Regions from separate parts of the Clostridium sp. CS1-1 genome, predicted to be linked through region 1. Evidence: a T-box and tRNA genes for the amino acid it is inferred to sense, from the RefSeq annotation. Region 1 holds a T-box; the other regions hold tRNA genes.
The links. A T-box is a leader RNA that pairs with one kind of tRNA and senses whether it is charged. The one in region 1 lies ahead of metG (methionine--tRNA ligase), so its partner is inferred to be a tRNA-Met.

Region 1 (5,990 bases):
ATCATATTTAAATGGATAATATATCGTTTAGTAATTACCAACATATTATCCATTTTATTACATTTTGAAATATAGTCAAGCTTTATTTTAAAATTTACATCTTTTTTAATAAACTTCAATCTTTTTCCTATCGTCAATCACTACTAAGGTGCCCCCTTTTAATTACAAATATCCTACATGATTTACCTCATGTAGGATATTTACTTAAAATTATATTATTATCTTACTATACTTCCAGTAGGAATGTCTCCCAAAATAGTAGCTGTGAATAACTTACTATCATCATCAGTTGACGCTGCAAGAATCATCCCTTCTGAAAGTTCCCCTCTAAGTTTAACTGGCTTTAAATTTGCAACCAATACTACATATTTTCCTACTAGTTCTTCTGGTTTATAGTATTTAGCTATTCCTGATATTACCTGTCTCTCCACTCCTGCTAAATCTACCTTTAGTTTAAGAAGCTTTTTTGCTCCTTTTACAGGTTCACACTCTAAAACTTTAACTACTCTTAAGTCTATTTTTTCAAAATCCTCAATAGTTATTTCTTCTTTTAAAGGTTGCATTTTAGGTGTGTTTTCACTAGCTTGTTGTTCTTTAAGCGCATTTAATTCTTCTATTTTCTTATCTACATCTATCCTTGGGAATATAATCTCACCCTTATTTACCTTTGTTCCAGCACTTGTTCCATCAAAAGCAGCTACACTATTCCATGATGTAATCTCTACGTTTAATTGCTTATTAATTTTTTCACTTGTCTCAGGAAGGAATGCTGAAAGACATACTGAAGTTATTCTTAGCGATTCTGCAAGATTATATAGTACTGTTCCAAGTCTTTCTTTCTTTGCTTCATCCTTTGCAAGTATCCAAGGAGTTGTTTCATCTATATACTTATTTGATCTTGAAATAAGCTCCCATATATTATCTAATGCCTCAGGTATTCTTAGATTATCTATACTCTTTTCTACCTTTATAGGTGTTTCTAATGCAAGATTTATAAGCTCATTGTCAATCTCTTCTTTTGCTGTAGGTGCAGGGATTACGCCATCAAAGTACTTTTCTATCATAGTACAAGTTCTTGATAAAAGATTTCCAAGATCATTTGCTAAATCGGAATTTATTTTCTTTATAAATATCTCATTATTAAATAATCCATCTGCTCCAAATGGTATCTCTCTTAATAGATAGTATCTTACAGGATCTGTTCCAAAATGATTTACAAGCACCACTGGATCTACAACATTTCCTTTTGATTTTGACATTTTTCCACCATCAACTAGAAGCCATCCATGACCAAATACTTGTTTTGGTAAAGGAATATCAAGTGCCATAAGCATAATTGGCCAGTAAATTGTATGGAATCTTAATATATCCTTTCCAACTAAATGAATATCTGCTGGCCAATATCTATTATATAACTCATTATTTTCACCTGCGTAACCTAAGGCTGTTATATAGTTCGCTAGAGCATCTATCCAAACATATACAACATGCTTTTCATCAAAAGTTACTGGAACTCCCCAATCAAAAGATGTTCTTGACACACAAAGATCCTGAAGACCTGGTTTTAAGAAGTTATTTATCATTTCATTTTTTCTTGATTCAGGTTGAATAAACTCCGGATGACTTTCTATATATTCAATAAGTTTTGGTGCATATTTCGACATCTTGAAGAAATACGCCTCTTCTTTTGCTTTTTCAACAGGTCTTCCACAGTCAGGACACTTTCCATCTGTTAACTGTGTCTCAGTCCAAAATGACTCACAAGGTGTACAATACCAACCTTCATAAGAATCTTTATATATGTCTCCTTGATCATACAATCTCTTGAAAATATCTTGAACAGCTTTAATATGATACTCCTCTGTAGTTCTTATAAACTTATCGTAGTTTACATTCATCATTTTCCATAAGTCTTTAATTCCTGCAACTATTTCATCTACATATTCTATCGGAGTAACACCTTTTGCTTCTGCTAATCTTTGAATTTTCTGTCCATGTTCATCTGTACCAGTTAAGAACATTACATCATAACCTGTAAGTCTTTTGAATCTTGCTAGCGCATCTGCTGCTACTGTAGTATAGGTATTTCCTATATGTAATTTTGCTGAAGGGTAATAAATAGGGGTAGTGATATAATATGTTTTTTTATTCATTCTCTCTTCCTCCATTTTGTTATATTAAGGTTGTTTTTTAATTATGTGCATATTTATATTTTGTTTAACTTGATAAACAGAGTTCTTGGCATCAGATGGAGTTTTAACTCCACCTGATGCTTAGAAATCGTTATCCAGGGACGTAGCCGCTAGCAACGTACTCTTGTAGAAAAGCAGATATCCCAAATCTCTGATTTGGTGATAGTCGCTTTCACACCGTGCGAGGTAGTATTAGAGCGGGTAGTCATCGGATAAATTTTAAATAATAAAAGCCTCTATATGAAGAAATACTTCATATAGAGGCGTAACTACGCTTTACCACTCTATTTCATCTTTATCTCACAATAAAGACCTCAATAAGTAAATTAAACTTTTAATACAAACTTAAAATTCTCATTACTCTGCAGTGTAACGGCTGCCCCGTATTATCCTACTTTAGTTTCAGATAATCTGCTCCGGATCCATGTTCATAAACTATGTTGCCATCGGTTTTCACCTAGCCCGATTCTCTTTAGACACTTTTATTTATTACTCTTTCCTTCATAGCATTTTAACAATATGATATGTTAAATATTTTATACTGTCAATATATTAATATAATTTTTTATTAACCATAATACTTTTTATGATGTCTAAATCTTTATATTTTATTCATATAAGTTTTACTATGAATCGCTTTTTTATATTTTAATAATACTAAAACATAATCCTCACAATATTTACTGCCATAATCACACATATTAAATCTGCTAAAATAGCTACCCATAAGGTGTGTCTTATTTTTTTTACCCCTACTGCCCCAAAGTATACAGTAAGAGTGTAGAATATAGTTTCTGTAGATCCAATAATTATAGATGAAACCCTTCCAATATAACTATCTGCTCCAAACTTGTTTAAAGTTTCTGCAAAAATCCCCATTGCTCCACTTCCCGATAAAGGCTTAACAAGTGCTAAGGGTACTACCTCTGGTGGGAGGCCTATAAACTTAACAATTGGTTTTACTATACTAATGAAATAATCTAAAGCATTAGATTCTCTAAATACACCTACCGCTATAAGCATTGCTAGCAAATATGGAAAAATTCTAAGACATATCGAAATTCCCTCTTTTGCACCTTCCACAAAGCAGTCATATACTTTGACCTTCTTAACAACTCCATATGCAGTAATTGAAACTATTATTATTGGAATAATCGCTTTTATTGCATAATTAAATAATATTTTTATGTACTCCACTATATCCCCACCTTATTTAAATTAAATCCTGCAAATCTATAATATCTTCCGCAGCTCTTAAATAATAGTTTGCTATTCTTAATGCTAACTACAATGGTCAACTAATAATTCTTCTGGCTAGAAGTATCGTTCAAGTAGCTTGCAGAGTATCACCGCAAATATAGCGGCTATACCTGTAGTAATTATTGCCGGTATGACTGTTTCTGCAGGATTTTGTGATCCTACTGCTGCACGTATAGATATCACAGTACTAGGTATAAACTGCACACATGCTGCATTTAAAACTAAAAACAGACACATGTCGTCACTAGCCACTCCGTCCTTCCTATTAAGCCTTTTTAATTCCTCCATAGCCTTTATACCAAAGGGAGTAGCTGCATTGGAAAGCCCCATCATATTAGCTGTCAGATTCATTACAATTGCTCCCATAGCTTTTTCATCTTTAGCAGCCTCTTTAAATATGAGCTTTAATACGGGCTTTAATATTTTTGCAAGTTTATCTGTAAGACCACTCTTTTCTGCAATTTTCATAATTCCACACCATAAACACATTATTCCAACAAGACCTATAATAAGTTTTACTGTAGCATCTGCAGAAGATATTATTGCCTTTGACACTTCTGGCCCTCTACCTGTAAAAATACCAAAAATTATACCTACTCCTAAAATAAAAAACCATATTAAGTTAATCATCTAGTTTCTCTCCTTCTACCTGTTATTAAAACTTGATTATTAATGTATATGATTAAAGGACACTAGTATTGCATATAAAAGTTTAAAAATCTAATTTGTACTTATTTAACAGCCTTAAAAATAAATATACGTAATATCAATAAATTTCGTATTACTATTGAAAATAAATTTTAAGAATGTTACCATTTATGATGTATGTAATTTTTATAATCGGAGGTTAGAGATGACCATTAGGGATATAATGAAATATATAGAAAGTGAATATTATGTTATAAATGACACTCCTTGTGAAGTATGTGGTGGTGAATACATAGCTGAAAGTTTACGAATAGACCTTGTTGATGACATACCTTATGATGTTTGCTCTTGTTTTTGTTCAAACTGCGGATATGAAAAAACTTTTGAGTTTTGTGCACCATTTATAGACAAGGATGGATTTAATAAAGCAAAAAATATATTGAATTAAAGGAGAATTTACATGAAGGAAAATAGCTTAAAATTAGCACAACAAGACATTGACGAAGCGTTATCAACTATTGAGTTTATGGAGAAAAATCTTAATGAGGAGAATCTCCCTAAAGATGTCTTAAAAGAGAAGTTTATATTCCTTGCAGAAAAAGTTCAACAATTAGAGACAATTTTAAAAGAAGAAGGTATTATTGATTAACATTATAAATAATAAGAGCTTAGATTAACTGTATAATCTAAGCTCTTGTTATTTTTAATGTTATTTATACTTAGGTATTTCAAAAACTAATACTGGGTTTTTAATTTGAGACATAATATCTTTAATTCTAGATATTTGTTTATATGCCCAAGAGATATCAGTAGCATATTGATGATCTCCAGGTTTCACTGGGTTCCATCTCATTTTATATAAAGTATCTTGTTTACTAGTCTCATTATTTATATACCTTGGAGAAATCCACTTTGCTCCTCCCATAATAGCCTCCTCTGGAGTCAGCCAATTATTATCATAAGCAGTTTTTGTACCATAATAATTTGCATCTGCGTCAATAGCACCTATTCCAAAAAAATTATATACAGGAGCATCATACATATATTTTCCACTACTATCCTTAAGCCCTCCATTGGCTAAAAGAGATGTTCCGTTTCCAGTTTCTAGAAGTGCATGCGATACTAAATAGGCTGCATTTATATTATTACTTTTAGCTGCATCTATGAATGCCTGTCCTTTTCCTTCTAAAATTCCTTTGCCTTCCAAAATATTGTTTAAATCATCAGCAGTAATTCCATCTGTATAACTTAACTTTAAAAATTGATATTTACCATAGTCGTCCATAAAATTATTAGGATTTAAATAATATTTCAGCTGGTTTTTGGCTGCTTTATTAGTCATATCTGAACCTTCAACAAAAACCGGTGTAGAACCAAGATCTTGTTGAATATCTACCATTTGATTAAGAGAAATATCATAATCTTGACTTACGTTATTGCTTGTACTTATTTCATTTACTGTTCTAAAGTAATCCACATAATAGTTATCATAATCCGTATTTTTATCTTTATGAACCCCTGCTGTATTTGCTCTTTTAACATATATTACGACCTTATACTTCTCCCCATCTGAGTCAGATCTAAGCTCCTTTAAAGCTTCAATCTTTCCATTTGTGGCTTGGGTATAACCATTAGTTAATTCGCTATACGCTTCCTTATCATCCGAATAACTGTGTACAAAAATTCTATATTGAACACCTTCTCCATTTTTTGTATTTATATAAAATACCTGCTTTTGAGTTGGTAAAAGTGGCTCATATTCATATTTTACAGATGCCACTTGTGGTAAATCTATGTAACTTGTACCATCTGAGTATTGGTTAAGTGTTGTAAATTGCATTTCAATAGGTTTATTTAATTTTTTTCCTATAATAGATTGAACCTCTTCAC
Region 2 (5,990 bases), 780 kb from region 1:
AACGCAAACTGGTGGTATCGGAATATCAACCGATTGTCCATCACCTACGCCTTTCGGCCTCGGCTTAGGTCCCGACTAACCCTGAGCGGACGAGCCTTCCTCAGGAAACCTTAGGTTTTCGACCAATAAGATTCTCACTTATTTCTCGCTACTTATGCCAGCATACTCACTCCTGTACAGTCCACCGCTCCTTACGGTACGACTTCAACCCATACAGGAAGCTCCTCTACCACTGATACTTACGTATCAATCCATAGCTTCGGTGGTAAGTTTTAGCCCCGAACATCTTCGGCGCAGGATCTCTCGACTAGTGAGCTATTACGCACTCTTTAAATGAGTGGCTGCTTCTAAGCCAACATCCTAGTTGTCTTGGAAATCCCACATCCTTTTCCACTTAACTTACACTTTGGGACCTTAGCTGATGGTCTGGGCTGTTTCCCTTTTGACCACGGATCTTATCATTCGTAGTCTGACTGCTTTGATTCAAGTATATGGCATTCGGAGTTTGATAGGGTTCAGTAACTGTTGTCAGCCCCTAGCCCATTCAGTGCTCTACCTCCACTACTCATTCAAAACGCTAGCCCTAAAGCTATTTCGAGGAGAACCAGCTATCTCCGAGTTCGATTGGAATTTCTCCGCTATCCACAGCTCATCCCATGGTTTTTCAACACCAATGTGGTTCGGTCCTCCACGGAATTTTACTTCCGCTTCAACCTGTCCATGGATAGGTCACCCGGTTTCGGGTCTACGACATGCAACTTTTTGCCCTATTCAGACTCGGTTTCCCTTCGGCTACGTATCTTAAATACTTAACCTTGCTACACATCGTAACTCGCTGGCTCGTTCTACAAAAAGCACGTCGTCGCAGGTAAAACTGCTTCGACTGATTGTGGACACACGGTTTCAGGTTCTATTTCACTCCCCTTCCGGGGTTCTTTTCACCTTTCCCTCACGGTACTGCTTCACTATCGGTCACCAGTTAGTATTTAGCCTTGGGAGGTGGTCCTCCCTGCTTCCCACAAGGTTTCACGTGTCTCGTGGTACTCTGGATCAGATCTGACTGTTATTCTTTTTACCTACAGGGCTGTTACCTTCTATGGCGGAGCCTTCCAGCTCTCTTCAATTAAGAAATCACAGTATTTAATGATCTGTCCGCAACCCCAGGAACAAGTTCCTGGTTTGGGCTCTTTCCCTTTCGCTCGCCGCTACTTAGGAAATCGATTTTTCTTTCTCTTCCTCCGGGTACTTAGATGTTTCAGTTCCCCGGGTCTACCTCTATAAACCTATGAATTCAGTTTACAGTACATAGCGTTAGCTATGTGGGTTGCCCCATTCGGAAATCTCCGGATCGCAGGCTATTTGCGCCTACCCGAAGCTTATCGCAGCTTATCGCGTCCTTCATCGGCTACTGGTGCCAAGGCATTCACCATGCGCCCTTTGTAGCTTGACCTTAAATCATAATTCTACAAAGGTATATATACCTTTAGCTTTACTTTGTTTATGTTAAATAATTTTCATTATTCAACGCTTATCACTGTGCAATTTTCAAAGAACAATATTGGAGATACATCTTATCATGTCAACTCTACCGAGTCAACAGGAAAATGATCCCTCAAAATTAAACAGAGTGTAAACCAGAATTCCAATGTAACTAAAAACCTAAGTTTCTAGTTATTATTCCTTAGAAAGGAGGTGATCCAGCCGCAGGTTCTCCTACGGCTACCTTGTTACGACTTCACCCCAATCACTGACCCCACCTTCGGCCGCTGGCTCCTTACGGTTACCTCACGGACTTCGGGTGTTGCCAGCTCTCATGGTGTGACGGGCGGTGTGTACAAGGCCCGGGAACGTATTCACCGCGACATTCTGATTCGCGATTACTAGCAACTCCAGCTTCATGTAGGCGAGTTTCAGCCTACAATCCGAACTGGGATGAGTTTTTTAGTTTGGCTCCCCCTCGCGGGTTTGCATCTAATTGTACTCACCATTGTAGCACGTGTGTAGCCCTGGACATAAGGGGCATGATGATTTGACGTCATCCCCACCTTCCTCCCGGTTAACCCGGGCAGTCTCACTAGAGTGCTCAACTTAATGGTAGCAACTAATGATAAGGGTTGCGCTCGTTGCAGGACTTAACCTAACATCTCACGACACGAGCTGACGACAACCATGCACCACCTGTCTCCCTGCCCCGAAGGGCTTCCTCCATTACGAGTAATTCAGGGGATGTCAAGTCCAGGTAAGGTTCTTCGCGTTGCTTCGAATTAAACCACATGCTCCGCTGCTTGTGCGGGCCCCCGTCAATTCCTTTGAGTTTTAATCTTGCGATCGTACTTCCCAGGCGGAGTACTTATTGTGTTAACTGCGGCACAGAGGGTTGGACCCCCCTACACCTAGTACTCATCGTTTACGGCGTGGACTACCAGGGTATCTAATCCTGTTTGCTACCCACGCTTTCATGCCTCAGCGTCAGTTATGGTCCAGAGAATCGCCTTCGCCACTGGTGTTCTTCCTAATCTCTACGCATTTCACCGCTACACTAGGAATTCCATTCTCCTCTCCCACACTCTAGATATCCAGTTTGAAATGCAGCTCCCAAGTTAAGCCCGGGAATTTCACATCTCACTTAAATATCCGCCTACGCATCCTTTACGCCCAGTAAATCCGGACAACGCTTGCCACCTACGTATTACCGCGGCTGCTGGCACGTAGTTAGCCGTGGCTTCCTCCTTGGGTACCGTCATTATCGTCCCCAAAGACAGAGCTTTACAACCCGAAGGCCTTCATCACTCACGCGGCGTTGCTGCATCAGGCTTTCGCCCATTGTGCAATATTCCCCACTGCTGCCTCCCGTAGGAGTCTGGACCGTATCTCAGTTCCAATGTGGCCGATCACCCTCTCAGGTCGGCTACGCATCGTCGCCTTGGTGAGCCTTTACCTCACCAACTAGCTAATGCGCCGCGGGTCCATCTCAAAGCGGATTACTCCTTTAATTAGTTCTTCATGCGAAAAACTAATGTTATGCGGTATTAATCTCCCTTTCGGGAGGCTATCCCCCTCTTTGAGGCAGGTTACCCACGTGTTACTCACCCGTCCGCCGCTAATCCACCCCGAAGGGTTTCATCGCTCGACTTGCATGTGTTAGGCACGCCGCCAGCGTTCGTCCTGAGCCAGGATCAAACTCTCAATTTAAAAGTTTGCTTGCTCATTACTGTTTTGTTACTTTAAAAGTAACTCAAAGAATTGCTGGTTTATTTTAAAAACAAGTTTTATCTTGTGTTTCACTCTGTTTAATTTTCAAGGATCATGTCGATTTAACTCGACTGCTTGTATATCTTATCATGTTTTCTTTAACTCGTCAACTAGTAATTTATACTTAATTATCTATAACATCACACATTATAATATGGTGTCGTTGACAGCTTTTACATAATATCATACAACTTTTATCATTGTCAATATAATTTTGGTTGCGGGAGCAGGACTTGAACCTACGACCTTCGGGTTATGAGCCCGACGAGCTACCAACTGCTCCATCCCGCGATATTACATTAAACAACTGTTTCTCTGTGTTTGTCACTCATCAAGCGACAAGGAATATCTTATCATCTTCAACATTATTAAATATAGCATACTTATACTTTAAGAATAAGTTAAATAACATATCCTCCAGTATACTCTTAGTACCTCCATATTCATTATATAGACACGCCAGAATCAGTTTCCTTATATTAAACTTATTAAATAAAAAAAGAGTAAGTTAACTTTAATAACTACTCTTTCTTCAAGCTATAGATTAAAGAACCTCTATAACATCTCCTGCTTTTATAGTTCCACCTTGAATAACCCTTGTAAATATCCCTTCTCTTGGCATTACACAATCTCCAATTTGGTTTCTTATTTCACAACCCATGTGACACTCTTTTCCTATTTGAGTTATCTCTTGAATAGTATTACCAATTTTTAGTCTTGTCCCTACTGCAAGCTCATAAAGTACTATTCCTTCAGTTGTAATATTTTCAGCAAATTTTCCAGCTGAAAGCTCGATTATTCCTGATTTTTTCATCTTATCTATACTTTCTTGTGATAATAGACTTACTTGTCTATGCCACTTTCCTGCATGAGCATCCCCTTGTAATCCATGTTCTTCTATGAACACTCCTTCTTCTATAGGCTTCTTTATAACACCCTTTTTCTCACTGATATTTATAGCTACGACTTTACCAATTTTATTCATTTCAACTAATCCTCCTATATTATAAATTAAAATTCTTATTTATTCTTGTATATAGATAAATAATCTAGAAAGTTGACTTATTCGAAGAGACATAATACCAATTTGAGGATAGATTTAAATATTTTTTAGTAGTCTTAGTGAAGGATTTATGAAAGACTTAGAATCTTAGATTGTTTGAGTGAAGCGAGTTATCGAAGATTCTTAGTTTTTTATAAATTCTGAGCTTTAGATTACTTAAAAATATTTAACGCACTGAAAATTGGTATTATGTTTCGTAGGATAAGTCAATTTTCTAGTTGTATCTTTATAACTTTATCCACCAATTGTTACCATATTTCTATTAATATATTTCCCATCTTCTAAGTTGTGTTCTTTAGGCTTATTACGTATTAAGTTAACAATTATCTTACTTACATCCTCACCTTTTCTTAGCGGAGTTAATAAATCAATTTCATCATTTGAATGTAAGCAAGGTTTAACCTTACCATCTGCTGTCAATCTAATTCTATTACAATTACTACAAAACTTACAGGAAATAGGATTTATAAGGCCTACTTTTCCCTTTCCACCTGGAAGTTTATAGTAACTAGCTGGTGACGAAATATCTTCTCGCTTAACTTCTATCAATTCACTTACCTTCTCTAGCACTATCTTATTTGATACGAATTTATTTAAAGACCAGTTATGCGCTTGTCCTATAGGCATTAATTCAATAAATCTAACATCTATTTCATCCTCTTTAGTCAAGTTAACAAAGTTCTCTATTTCATTATCATTAAATCCGCCTACTAGGACTACATTTAATTTTATAGGGGTAAGTCCTACTCTCTTAGCTTCTTCAATACCTTCTAGAACTTCTTTAAGATGTCCTCCATTTGTTATATGGCAGTATTTCTTTTCATCTAATGTATCTAAACTTATATTTACTCTATTTAATCCTGCATTTTTCAAATCTTTTGCATATTTTTTAAGAAATGTTCCATTTGTAGTCATAGCAAAATCTTTAACACCTTTCAATTTTGCTATATTTTCTACAAGATCTAATATTCCATTTCTAACTAAAGGTTCTCCACCGGTTATTCTAATTTTATTAACACCTAAAGCTATGAAATTCTTTGCTAATTCATACATTTCTTCTAATCTTAAAATCTCATTATGTTTAATTTTCATTATTCCATTTTCAGGCATACAATATCTACATCTTAAATTACATAAATCAGTAATAGATATCCTTAAATAATTTATGTTCCTTCCATATGAATCTATCATATCGTTCCTCCACTGTATTACTTACAATATTTTTACTACAACAATACATTTTTCTACATATTTAGTTCTTATAATAATTAATTTAATTCTTATAATATATTTACCAAGACATAAATTAATTTATTTTATTATAGCACACTATCTAATGCTAACTCCATAAAATTGGATATATCTGTAATAAATATTGTAAAAACTCTAGCAAACTTGCTAGAGTTTCTTATACGTTTAAACTCATTCCTAATAAAATGCTAAACCATACTAAATATAATTATTTACTAGATATACCTGATAACTCTTGAGCCCTTTTTTTTCTTTTTTCCTTTATTGAATCTATAATATTATCAGATTTAACTATTTGAAAAGCATCAGTAGGGCACACCTCTACACAAGCTGGTCCCTTCTCCCTGTCTATGCACAAATCACATTTATTTGCTACAATTCTCTCTTTGAAATACAACTTACCGGAATCAATAATCTTTAATCC
Region 3 (5,990 bases), 750 kb from region 1:
CAGCTGCTTAATACTAATCATGTAGTAGGTTTTAATATGCCCTTATCTATGAAACCGGAGGAAGCATTACTTAAAATTCAGCAATTAGTTAAAGAAAAAGATGAAGGAAGAGGAACTGTAATTTTAGTAGATATGGGGTCATTAAAATTCTTTGGAAAAATTATAAAAGAAAATACAGGAATAAATGTTGAAACTATAGACATGATTACAACTGCAACAGTAATAGAGGCAGCCAGAAAGGCGATACTATATGAAAATGTTAACGAAATAGTTAAATGTGCAAGGGGAGAAAGTAGATATTTAGGCGATTTCATAGAAAAACAAGTTAGGAGGAATAAAAAAGTAATAGTTACTGCTTGTTCAACAGGTGAAGGAACCGCTCTAAAACTAAAGGAGTTTGCCTCCAGCAAGTTTGGAAAAGATCAATATGAAATAATAAACCTTAGTATTAAAGATAGAGAAGAATTTAATAATGCCATTGAAAATATAAGGAAAAACAATATCATCGAATATATTATAAGTGCCTTTGACCCACAGCTTGAAGGCATAAAGTATATTCCGATGGACAGATTTTTTAAAGAATACATTGGAGAAGACTTCGAAGAAAAGGCTAATGATGAAAATATGTTGAATATTATAAATGATGTTTATAGAGACCATCTTAATATAAGGAATTGTGATTTTATAGTAAAAAGATTTATAGAAATTATTTCAAATATGAAGTATTTTTATGGAATTCATGTTGATGAAGATAAGCTTATGGGACTTTTAATGCATTTTGGGTGCCTTTTAGAAAAACTAATAAACAAGGAAGAAACTAGAGATTGCAAAAACTTATCTCTAATTTTAGCTAGATATAATGATTTATTTGATGATTTGAAAATCGGAATTGAAGATATAGAAAAAGAGTTAGAAATTAAAATACCAGAGGGCGAACTAGCTAATATCATAGAAATATTGATAAATATATAGTATTTGTATTTAATAGGGAGGATCAAATGAAATATGTAATAGGTGTAGATGGTGGCGGTACCAAGACGGAAGCGGTAGCTTATAGCTTTGAAGGAAAAGAACTGCACAATATAACTACGGGATATGGAAACTTGGTAATGAACAAGGAGGTAGCTGTAAATAATATTATTGAAGCCATAAGTATCTGTATTGAGGCATTAAGAGAACATGAACTTATGGGAATTTATTTAGGACTTGCCGGTATAGAATCAGGAGAGAATAGAAAAACATTAGAGGATGCAGTGAAAAATAAATTTAACACATATATTGAGATTTATAATGATGCTGAGTTGGCTCTTTATGCATTACTTAAAGGAGAAGAAGGAATTTTAACTATTGCTGGCACTGGATCGATAAGCTTAGGTATTTTACAACAAAGAAAAGCAATATCAGGTGGCTGGGGACATCTTTTAGGAGATGAAGGAAGTGGTTATTATATAGCTATAAATGCGTATAAAAGAATGATATATGAGGAAGAGTTTGGAGTTAAAAAAAGCAGGTTAACAAATTCAATTTTAAAAGAATTGAATTTAGAGAAAATAAATGATATAAAAGGAATAATTTACAATAATACAAAAAATGAAATTGCTTCTATTACTCCATTGATAGTTAAACTAGCAGAACAAGAAGAGGATAATGCTTTGAAAATCCTCAAAGAGGCAGGAGAACAAATCGCATTGATGACAGAGAATGTAGCTAGAAAGCTTAAATGTGATGGAAAAGTTAAAATTGCATTAAAGGGAAGTATTATAACAAAAATTAAATTCGTGAGAGAAGCTTTTAATTCTCATTTAGCAAGTGTCATTAAAGATGTAGAAATTATAGATGAAGATATTTCTTCCTGTAAAGGTGCATATTATTTAGCAGCACAAAAGTGGGGAGTGTAACATCACGTCATAGAAGGGAGAAATTATGAAAAGATTAGGTATTTCGGTTTACCCAATGCATGCAAATATAGAGGATAACTTGAAGTATATAGAACTTGCAAGTAAATATGGTTTCAAAAGAATATTTACTTGCCTTTTATCTGTAGAGGGAGATAAGGAAAAGATTCTAAAAGAATTTAAAGAAACTATAGCCTTTGCTAATGAAAAAGGTATGGAAGTTATAGTAGATGTAAGTCCAAGGGTTTTTGGAGAGCTTAATATAAGCTACAGCGATTTGAGTTTTTTTAAGGAAATAGGAGCCTATGGAATAAGACTTGATATGGGATTTTCAGGTTTGGAAGAGTCCATAATGACTTTTAATACAGAGGGACTATTTATAGAACTTAACATGAGTAATGGAACAAAATATATAGAAAATATAATGAGCTATAAACCTGATCTAGATAAGATTTTAGGATGTCACAATTTCTACCCTCACAGATACACAGGTTTAAGTTATGAGCACTTTATAAAGTGTAGCAAGCAGTTTAAAGACTTAGGTATAAGAACTGCTGCATTTATATCCTCAAATATTGCAAATTTTGGACCGTGGCCTGTAAATGAGGGTTTATGCACTTTAGAGATGCATAGGGAAATGCCCATAGTACCACAGGCAAAACATCTATTTGTTACAAATTTTATTAATGATGTTATAATAGCAAATGCCTTTGCTTCAGAAGAAGAACTTAAGAATCTAAGTGAAATTGATAAGTATATACTTACATTAAATGTAGAGCTTGTAGAGGGAATTTCAGAAATTGAAAGAAAAATTGTACTAGATGAACTACATTTTAATAGAGGAGATCTTTCAGAATATCTTGTAAGATCAACTCAAAGTAGAGTTAAATATAAAGAACATAAATTTGTACCATTTAATACACCAGATATAAAAAGAGGAGATATTTTAATAGATACATCATTATATGGGCACTACGCAGGAGAACTTCAAATAGCACTAAAGGATATGGTGAACTCAGGAAAAACAAATGTAGTAGGAAAGATTGTAGAGGAAGAACAGTTTCTTATTGATTATATTGAAGGGTGGCAGAAGTTCAGGTTTACATTAAGTAAGAGAAAATAAATACTAATGTTAGAAATGTAGATAGTGTTAATATAGTGGAAATGATAAAAAATTGGTTCAACCAAGAAAGGTGTTAAGAATTCGTTAGAAAAGTGCACAGACTATATTTAAAAGGCTTTAGATAGCATAAAAGATATACGATACAGTATGAAAGCAACAATTGGGGATAATTAATCGCTCTGTATATTTTATAAATTCAGGGTGATTTTATATTTCTCCGATTACTCCCGCTCTAACACTCCCACGCACTCTGTGAAAGTGATTCACACAAAATATGAGATTTGGAATATCTGCTTGCACGGTGTGAAAGCGACTATCATCAAATCGGAGATTTGAGATATCTGCTTTTCTCCAATGAAGAGTAAAGATCGGATACGTACCTGGATAGCGAATTCTAATGTCTACATAAATAACAAAATAAAAAACAGCTTATAGGATTGATTTATTTTAATATAAAGTATTTTATTATTAAAGTTAAAACCAGTAAACTCAATCAGGTGTATCTATACATTAAATATGAAGGTATTAAGAGTATACTGGAGGATATGTTATTTAACTTATTCTTAAGGTGTAAGTATGCCATATTTAACAATGTTGAAGATGATAAGATATTCCTTGTCGCTTGATGAGTGACAAACACAGAAAGATAGTTGTTCAATATAATATCGCGGGATGGAGCAGTTGGTAGCTCGTCGGGCTCATAACCCGAAGGTCGTAGGTTCAAGTCCTGCTCCCGCAACCAAAATAATATTGACAATGATTAAAGTTGTATGATATTATATAAAAGCTGTCAACGACACCACATTATAATGTGTGATGTTATAGATAATTAAGTATAAATTACTAGTTGACGAGTTGAAGAAAACATGATAAGATATACAAGCAGTCGAGTTAAATCGACATGATCCTTGAAAATTAAACAGAGTGAAACACAAGATAAAACTTGTTTTTAAAATAAACCAGCAATTCTTTGAGTTACTTTAAAGTAACAAAACAGTAATGAGTAAGCAAACTTTTAAATTGAGAGTTTGATCCTGGCTCAGGACGAACGCTGGCGGCGTGCCTAACACATGCAAGTCGAGCGATGAAACCCTTCGGGGTGGATTAGCGGCGGACGGGTGAGTAACACGTGGGTAACCTGCCTCAAAGAGGGGGATAGCCTCCCGAAAGGGAGATTAATACCGCATAACATTAGTTTTTCGCATGAAGAACTAATTAAAGGAGTAATCCGCTTTGAGATGGACCCGCGGCGCATTAGCTAGTTGGTGAGGTAAATGCTCACCAAGGCGACGATGCGTAGCCGACCTGAGAGGGTGATCGGCCACATTGGAACTGAGATACGGTCCAGACTCCTACGGGAGGCAGCAGTGGGGAATATTGCACAATGGGCGAAAGCCTGATGCAGCAACGCCGCGTGAGTGATGAAGGCCTTCGGGTTGTAAAGCTCTGTCTTTGGGGACGATAATGACGGTACCCAAGGAGGAAGCCACGGCTAACTACGTGCCAGCAGCCGCGGTAATACGTAGGTGGCAAGCGTTGTCCGGATTTACTGGGCGTAAAGGATGCGTAGGCGGATATTTAAGTGAGATGTGAAATTCCCGGGCTTAACTTGGGAGCTGCATTTCAAACTGGATATCTAGAGTGTGGGAGAGGAGAATGGAATTCCTAGTGTAGCGGTGAAATGCGTAGAGATTAGGAAGAACACCAGTGGCGAAGGCGATTCTCTGGACCATAACTGACGCTGAGGCATGAAAGCGTGGGTAGCAAACAGGATTAGATACCCTGGTAGTCCACGCCGTAAACGATGAGTACTAGGTGTAGGGGGGTCCAACCCTCTGTGCCGCAGTTAACACAATAAGTACTCCGCCTGGGAAGTACGATCGCAAGATTAAAACTCAAAGGAATTGACGGGGGCCCGCACAAGCAGCGGAGCATGTGGTTTAATTCGAAGCAACGCGAAGAACCTTACCTGGACTTGACATCCCCTGAATTACTCGTAATGGAGGAAGCCCTTCGGGGCAGGGAGACAGGTGGTGCATGGTTGTCGTCAGCTCGTGTCGTGAGATGTTAGGTTAAGTCCTGCAACGAGCGCAACCCTTATCATTAGTTGCTACCATTAAGTTGAGCACTCTAGTGAGACTGCCCGGGTTAACCGGGAGGAAGGTGGGGATGACGTCAAATCATCATGCCCCTTATGTCCAGGGCTACACACGTGCTACAATGGTGAGTACAATTAGATGCAAACCCGCGAGGGGGAGCCAAACTAAAAAACTCATCCCAGTTCGGATTGTAGGCTGAAACTCGCCTACATGAAGCTGGAGTTGCTAGTAATCGCGAATCAGAATGTCGCGGTGAATACGTTCCCGGGCCTTGTACACACCGCCCGTCACACCATGAGAGCTGGCAACACCCGAAGTCCGTGAGGTAACCGTAAGGAGCCAGCGGCCGAAGGTGGGGTCAGTGATTGGGGTGAAGTCGTAACAAGGTAGCCGTAGGAGAACCTGCGGCTGGATCACCTCCTTTCTAAGGAATAATAACTAGAAGCTTAGGTTTTTAGTTACATTGGAATTCTGGTTTACACTCTGTTTAATTTTGAGGGATTAAAACCTCAAATAAAGCTAACACTAAGGTGGTAGCAAAATGTTCTTTGAAAATTGCACAGTGATAAGCGTTAAATAATGAAAGTTATTTAACATAATTAATAAAGCTAAAGGTATAGACTATTTATAAGAAATTATAAAATAGATAAACCTTTGTAGATTATAACTAAAAGTAGAAAATTGATAGTAACGAGCAGTTCTAGGAAAGGCTTGAGCGAGGAGCAGAGTTTACTGACTGGTAAATGAGCACCGCAGCGAAAGACTTGACGAAGAGATGCGAAGTTAATAGCAATTTTCGGTATAGGTCAAGCTACAAAGGGCGCATGGTGAATGCCTTGGCACCAGTAGCCGATGAAGGACGCGATAAGCTGC
Region 4 (5,990 bases), 730 kb from region 1:
CAATTTCGCCGGATTTGTTGTCGAGACAGTGCCCAAGTCATTACGCCATTCGTGCGGGTCGGAACTTACCCGACAAGGAATTTCGCTACCTTAGGACCGTTATAGTTACGGCCGCCGTTTACTGGGGCTTAAGTTCACACCTTCGCTTGCGCTAAGTGTTCCCCTTAACCTTCCAGCACCGGGCAGGCGTCAGCCCCTATACATCAGCTTTCGCTTTAGCAGAGACCTGTGTTTTTGCTAAACAGTTGCTTGGGCCTATTCTCTGCGACCACCTTGCGGTGGCACCCCTTCTCCCGAAGTTACGGGGTCAATTTGCCGAGTTCCTTGACAACAATTCTTCCGCTGGTCTTAGGATTCTCTCCTCACCTACCTGTGTCGGTTTGCGGTACGGGCACCAGTTCACTCCATAGAGACTTTTCTTGGCAGCGTGGAATCAGATACTTCGCCCAAAAGGGCTCCCCGTAACACCTCAGCATTGACTAGACGGATTTGCCTATCTAGTCTGCCTAAGTGCTTAGACGCACATCCAATAGTGCGCACATCTTATCCTCCTGCGTCATCCCATTTGTAATAACGCAAACTGGTGGTATCGGAATATCAACCGATTGTCCATCACCTACGCCTTTCGGCCTCGGCTTAGGTCCCGACTAACCCTGAGCGGACGAGCCTTCCTCAGGAAACCTTAGGTTTTCGACCAATAAGATTCTCACTTATTTCTCGCTACTTATGCCAGCATACTCACTCCTGTACAGTCCACCGCTCCTTACGGTACGACTTCAACCCATACAGGAAGCTCCTCTACCACTGATACTTACGTATCAATCCATAGCTTCGGTGGTAAGTTTTAGCCCCGAACATCTTCGGCGCAGGATCTCTCGACTAGTGAGCTATTACGCACTCTTTAAATGAGTGGCTGCTTCTAAGCCAACATCCTAGTTGTCTTGGAAATCCCACATCCTTTTCCACTTAACTTACACTTTGGGACCTTAGCTGATGGTCTGGGCTGTTTCCCTTTTGACCACGGATCTTATCATTCGTAGTCTGACTGCTTTGATTCAAGTATATGGCATTCGGAGTTTGATAGGGTTCAGTAACTGTTGTCAGCCCCTAGCCCATTCAGTGCTCTACCTCCACTACTCATTCAAAACGCTAGCCCTAAAGCTATTTCGAGGAGAACCAGCTATCTCCGAGTTCGATTGGAATTTCTCCGCTATCCACAGCTCATCCCATGGTTTTTCAACACCAATGTGGTTCGGTCCTCCACGGAATTTTACTTCCGCTTCAACCTGTCCATGGATAGGTCACCCGGTTTCGGGTCTACGACATGCAACTTTTTGCCCTATTCAGACTCGGTTTCCCTTCGGCTGCGTATCTTAAATACTTAACCTTGCTACACATCGTAACTCGCTGGCTCGTTCTACAAAAAGCACGTCGTCGCAGGTAAAACTGCTTCGACTGATTGTGGACACACGGTTTCAGGTTCTATTTCACTCCCCTTCCGGGGTTCTTTTCACCTTTCCCTCACGGTACTGCTTCACTATCGGTCACCAGTTAGTATTTAGCCTTGGGAGGTGGTCCTCCCTGCTTCCCACAAGGTTTCACGTGTCTCGTGGTACTCTGGATCAGATCTAGAAGTTTTCATTTTCATCTACAGGGCTGTTACCTTCTATGGCGGAGCCTTCCAGCTCTCTTCAATTAATTCCTACTTCCTTTTATGATCTGTCCGCAACCCCAGGAACAAGTTCCTGGTTTGGGCTCTTTCCCTTTCGCTCGCCGCTACTTAGGAAATCGATTTTTCTTTCTCTTCCTCCGGGTACTTAGATGTTTCAGTTCCCCGGGTCTACCTCTATAAACCTATGAATTCAGTTTACAGTACATAGCGTTAGCTATGTGGGTTGCCCCATTCGGAAATCTCCGGATCGCAGGCTATTTGCGCCTACCCGAAGCTTATCGCAGCTTATCGCGTCCTTCATCGGCTACTGGTGCCAAGGCATTCACCATGCGCCCTTTGTAGCTTGACCTAGTTGACCGAAAATTGCTATAAACTTCGCATTTCTGCGTCAGACCTCTCTTTCAGATGCTCATTTACCATAAGTAAATTCCGCTCTTCACTCGAGTCCTTCCTTGAACTGCTTGCTTCTATCAATTTTCTAGTTTTAGTTCATAAATCTACAAAGGTTTGTTATTTATATTTTCATATAAACAATCATACCTTTAGCTTTACTTTTTTATGTTAAATAACTTTCATTATTTAACGCTTATCACTGTGCAATTTTCAAAGAACAATTCGCTATCACCTTAGTGTTAGCTTTATTTGAGGTTTTAATCCCTCAAAATTAAACAGAGTGTAAACCAGAATTCCAATGTAACTAAAAACCTAAGTTTCTAGTTATTATTCCTTAGAAAGGAGGTGATCCAGCCGCAGGTTCTCCTACGGCTACCTTGTTACGACTTCACCCCAATCACTGACCCCACCTTCGGCCGCTGGCTCCTTACGGTTACCTCACGGACTTCGGGTGTTGCCAGCTCTCATGGTGTGACGGGCGGTGTGTACAAGGCCCGGGAACGTATTCACCGCGACATTCTGATTCGCGATTACTAGCAACTCCAGCTTCATGTAGGCGAGTTTCAGCCTACAATCCGAACTGGGATGAGTTTTTTAGTTTGGCTCCCCCTCGCGGGTTTGCATCTAATTGTACTCACCATTGTAGCACGTGTGTAGCCCTGGACATAAGGGGCATGATGATTTGACGTCATCCCCACCTTCCTCCCGGTTAACCCGGGCAGTCTCACTAGAGTGCTCAACTTAATGGTAGCAACTAATGATAAGGGTTGCGCTCGTTGCAGGACTTAACCTAACATCTCACGACACGAGCTGACGACAACCATGCACCACCTGTCTCCCTGCCCCGAAGGGCTTCCTCCATTACGAGTAATTCAGGGGATGTCAAGTCCAGGTAAGGTTCTTCGCGTTGCTTCGAATTAAACCACATGCTCCGCTGCTTGTGCGGGCCCCCGTCAATTCCTTTGAGTTTTAATCTTGCGATCGTACTTCCCAGGCGGAGTACTTATTGTGTTAACTGCGGCACAGAGGGTTGGACCCCCCTACACCTAGTACTCATCGTTTACGGCGTGGACTACCAGGGTATCTAATCCTGTTTGCTACCCACGCTTTCATGCCTCAGCGTCAGTTATGGTCCAGAGAATCGCCTTCGCCACTGGTGTTCTTCCTAATCTCTACGCATTTCACCGCTACACTAGGAATTCCATTCTCCTCTCCCACACTCTAGATATCCAGTTTGAAATGCAGCTCCCAAGTTAAGCCCGGGAATTTCACATCTCACTTAAATATCCGCCTACGCATCCTTTACGCCCAGTAAATCCGGACAACGCTTGCCACCTACGTATTACCGCGGCTGCTGGCACGTAGTTAGCCGTGGCTTCCTCCTTGGGTACCGTCATTATCGTCCCCAAAGACAGAGCTTTACAACCCGAAGGCCTTCATCACTCACGCGGCGTTGCTGCATCAGGCTTTCGCCCATTGTGCAATATTCCCCACTGCTGCCTCCCGTAGGAGTCTGGACCGTATCTCAGTTCCAATGTGGCCGATCACCCTCTCAGGTCGGCTACGCATCGTCGCCTTGGTGAGCCTTTACCTCACCAACTAGCTAATGCGCCGCGGGTCCATCTCAAAGCGGATTACTCCTTTAATTAGTTCTTCATGCGAAAAACTAATGTTATGCGGTATTAATCTCCCTTTCGGGAGGCTATCCCCCTCTTTGAGGCAGGTTACCCACGTGTTACTCACCCGTCCGCCGCTAATCCACCCCGAAGGATTTCATCGCTCGACTTGCATGTGTTAGGCACGCCGCCAGCGTTCGTCCTGAGCCAGGATCAAACTCTCAATTTAAAAGTTTGCTTGCTCATTACTGTTTTGTTACTTTAAAAGTAACCCAAAGAATTGCTGGTTTATTTTAAAAACAAGTTTTATCTTGTGTTTCACTCTGTTTAATTTTCAAGGATCATGTCGATTTAACTCGACTGCCTGTATATCTTATCATGTTTTCTTTAACTCGTCAACTAGTAATTTATACTTAATTATCTATAACATCACACATTATAATATGGTGTCGTTGACAGCTTTTACATAATATCATACAACTTTTATCATTGTCAATATAATTTTGGTTGCGGGAGCAGGACTTGAACCTACGACCTTCGGGTTATGAGCCCGACGAGCTACCAACTGCTCCATCCCGCGATATTATATTGAACAACTATCTTTCTGTGTTTGTCACTCATCAAGCGACAAGGAATATCTTATCACCTTTAACTTTAATTAATATTGAACAATATTATATTTACCCAGGCTTAGATGTTTTATACTCATTTTTTTTACAAATACCTATATATATCTTATATTGACACGATAGGCTAAGTTGTTGCAATAATAATGTCTAATAATAAAAAATTGCAAGATTTCAAATCTAGTTGTAACACTAAAATCAAAAACCTTGCATATTCTTAATTGAGGTATTCAATATAATTAGTTAGTATGCTAGCATGTTTCTAACTTGCTATCTTATTTCAAGTTCCTGAGGTTTATTTTGTAATTTCTTCTTCAGCTTTATTTTTTTCATCTTTGTTTACTAAAGCTTTATTAAAAAAATCTACCATTTTTATGCCGGTTAACGCCTCTACTGTTTCAGGCAGTTGTGAAATAATATCATTAACATATCCGGTAACCTTTGAAGCACCCTTTCCCTCTCCTGTTCCTGTGCCATTATCAACAATAACGATTTTTTCTGTTTTAGACAATGGCTCCGAAATCGCTCTTGCAATCTCAGGTAATTTTTCTATTACCATCTGAGTCATAGCTGCATCATTATATAGCTTAAATGCTTCTGCCTTTTTCATCATAGCCTCTGCTTCAGCTTTACCCTTTTCTCTAATTATATCTACTTCTGCCATACCTTGAAGTCTTAAAGCCTCTGCCTTAGCCTTACCTTCCAACTCAATAGCTTTTGCTCTTGCTTCTGCATCCGCAACTTCCTTATACTTAACAGCATCTGCCGTTTGTACCTGTTTATATTTATCAGCTTCTGCCTGTCTTTTGACTGTAGCTTCAAGCTCTCTTTCTTTTCTGATAGATTCCTTTTCAGCAAGTTCTATCTCTTTTTCTTTTCTAGTTATTTCTACTTGAACTTCAGCATCTGCAAGTTCTTTTTCCTTTAACTTTTTAGTAATCTGTACCTGCATCTGTGTTTCGGTAACTTCTTTTTTAACTTTGTTAGATTCGATTTCATAGGCTAAATCAGATATAGCTTTTGCCTGTTCTTGTTCTTTTCTATATTCCTGTACCTTTAATTCCTTTTGTTTTGTTGATTCAGCAATTTGAGTTTCTGCTAAAATTCTACCTGCTTCCCCTAGTCTAACTGCTTCTGATGTTTTAATTTTAGTTTCCCTCGCCGCCTCTGCCTCTGCAATTAAAGCATCTCTTTTAACTGCTGCAATTCTTGGTTTACCAAGAGCCTCTAAATATCCATTTTTATCTGAAATATCTTTTATAGTCAAAACCTTTAATTCTAGTCCCATCTGTGCAAGATCAACAGCAGCTACTTCCTGAACATGAGATGCAAAAGTTTCCCTATCCTTATATATCTCTTCTACTGTCATTTTAGATACAATTTCTCTAAGCTTACCCTCTAAAACATTCTGGGTTGTGTGAACAATAACTTGAAGAGTATGTTCCATTCCATGTGATGTATTAAATTGTTCCGCAGCAGATAAAATTGAATCTGTATCTGATTTTACCTTTACGACTGCAACTCCATCCGCAGTAATTCCCACTCCTTGTCCTGTTAATGCCCCGTCAATTTTTATTTCAATCTCCATATTTTCTAATGACATTTTGTCTGTTCTTTCAAGTAGCGGCATTACAAATCCACCACCACCAGTAATAACTCTCTTTTTAAGACCAGTAACAACTA

Region 2: it encodes a tRNA-Met, which carries the amino acid that the T-box ahead of metG (methionine--tRNA ligase) is inferred to sense. The anticodon was not compared.
Region 3: it encodes a tRNA-Met, which carries the amino acid that the T-box ahead of metG (methionine--tRNA ligase) is inferred to sense. The anticodon was not compared.
Region 4: it encodes a tRNA-Met, which carries the amino acid that the T-box ahead of metG (methionine--tRNA ligase) is inferred to sense. The anticodon was not compared.

What each region holds. Positions count from the first base shown of each region.
Region 1 is NZ_CM148680.1:37,039-43,028, reverse strand. It holds gene metG (methionine--tRNA ligase) at 219-2,168, opposite strand; T-box leader at 2,449-2,706, opposite strand; gene AC0N0V_RS00210 (spore maturation protein) at 2,850-3,389, opposite strand; gene AC0N0V_RS00205 (nucleoside recognition domain-containing protein) at 3,507-4,082, opposite strand; gene AC0N0V_RS00200 (metal-binding protein) at 4,306-4,548, shown strand; gene AC0N0V_RS00195 (hypothetical protein) at 4,561-4,749, shown strand; gene AC0N0V_RS00190 (N-acetylglucosaminidase) at 4,810-5,990, opposite strand, start outside.
Region 2 is NZ_CM148680.1:819,383-825,372, reverse strand. It holds rRNA gene AC0N0V_RS03695 (23S ribosomal RNA) at 1-1,450, opposite strand, end outside; rRNA gene AC0N0V_RS03690 (16S ribosomal RNA) at 1,686-3,192, opposite strand; tRNA gene AC0N0V_RS03685 (tRNA-Met) at 3,468-3,543, opposite strand; gene AC0N0V_RS03680 (MOSC domain-containing protein) at 3,797-4,228, opposite strand; gene moaA (GTP 3',8-cyclase MoaA) at 4,550-5,506, opposite strand; gene AC0N0V_RS03670 (4Fe-4S dicluster domain-containing protein) at 5,775-5,990, opposite strand, start outside.
Region 3 is NZ_CM148680.1:789,509-795,498, forward strand. It holds gene AC0N0V_RS03545 (sigma-54-dependent transcriptional regulator) at 1-972, shown strand, start outside; gene AC0N0V_RS03550 (BadF/BadG/BcrA/BcrD ATPase family protein) at 999-1,898, shown strand; gene AC0N0V_RS03555 (DUF871 domain-containing protein) at 1,924-3,018, shown strand; tRNA gene AC0N0V_RS03560 (tRNA-Met) at 3,685-3,760, shown strand; rRNA gene AC0N0V_RS03565 (16S ribosomal RNA) at 4,035-5,541, shown strand; rRNA gene AC0N0V_RS03570 (23S ribosomal RNA) at 5,922-5,990, shown strand, end outside.
Region 4 is NZ_CM148680.1:771,323-777,312, reverse strand. It holds rRNA gene AC0N0V_RS03480 (23S ribosomal RNA) at 1-2,021, opposite strand, end outside; rRNA gene AC0N0V_RS03475 (16S ribosomal RNA) at 2,404-3,910, opposite strand; tRNA gene AC0N0V_RS03470 (tRNA-Met) at 4,186-4,261, opposite strand; gene AC0N0V_RS03465 (flotillin family protein) at 4,603-5,990, opposite strand, start outside.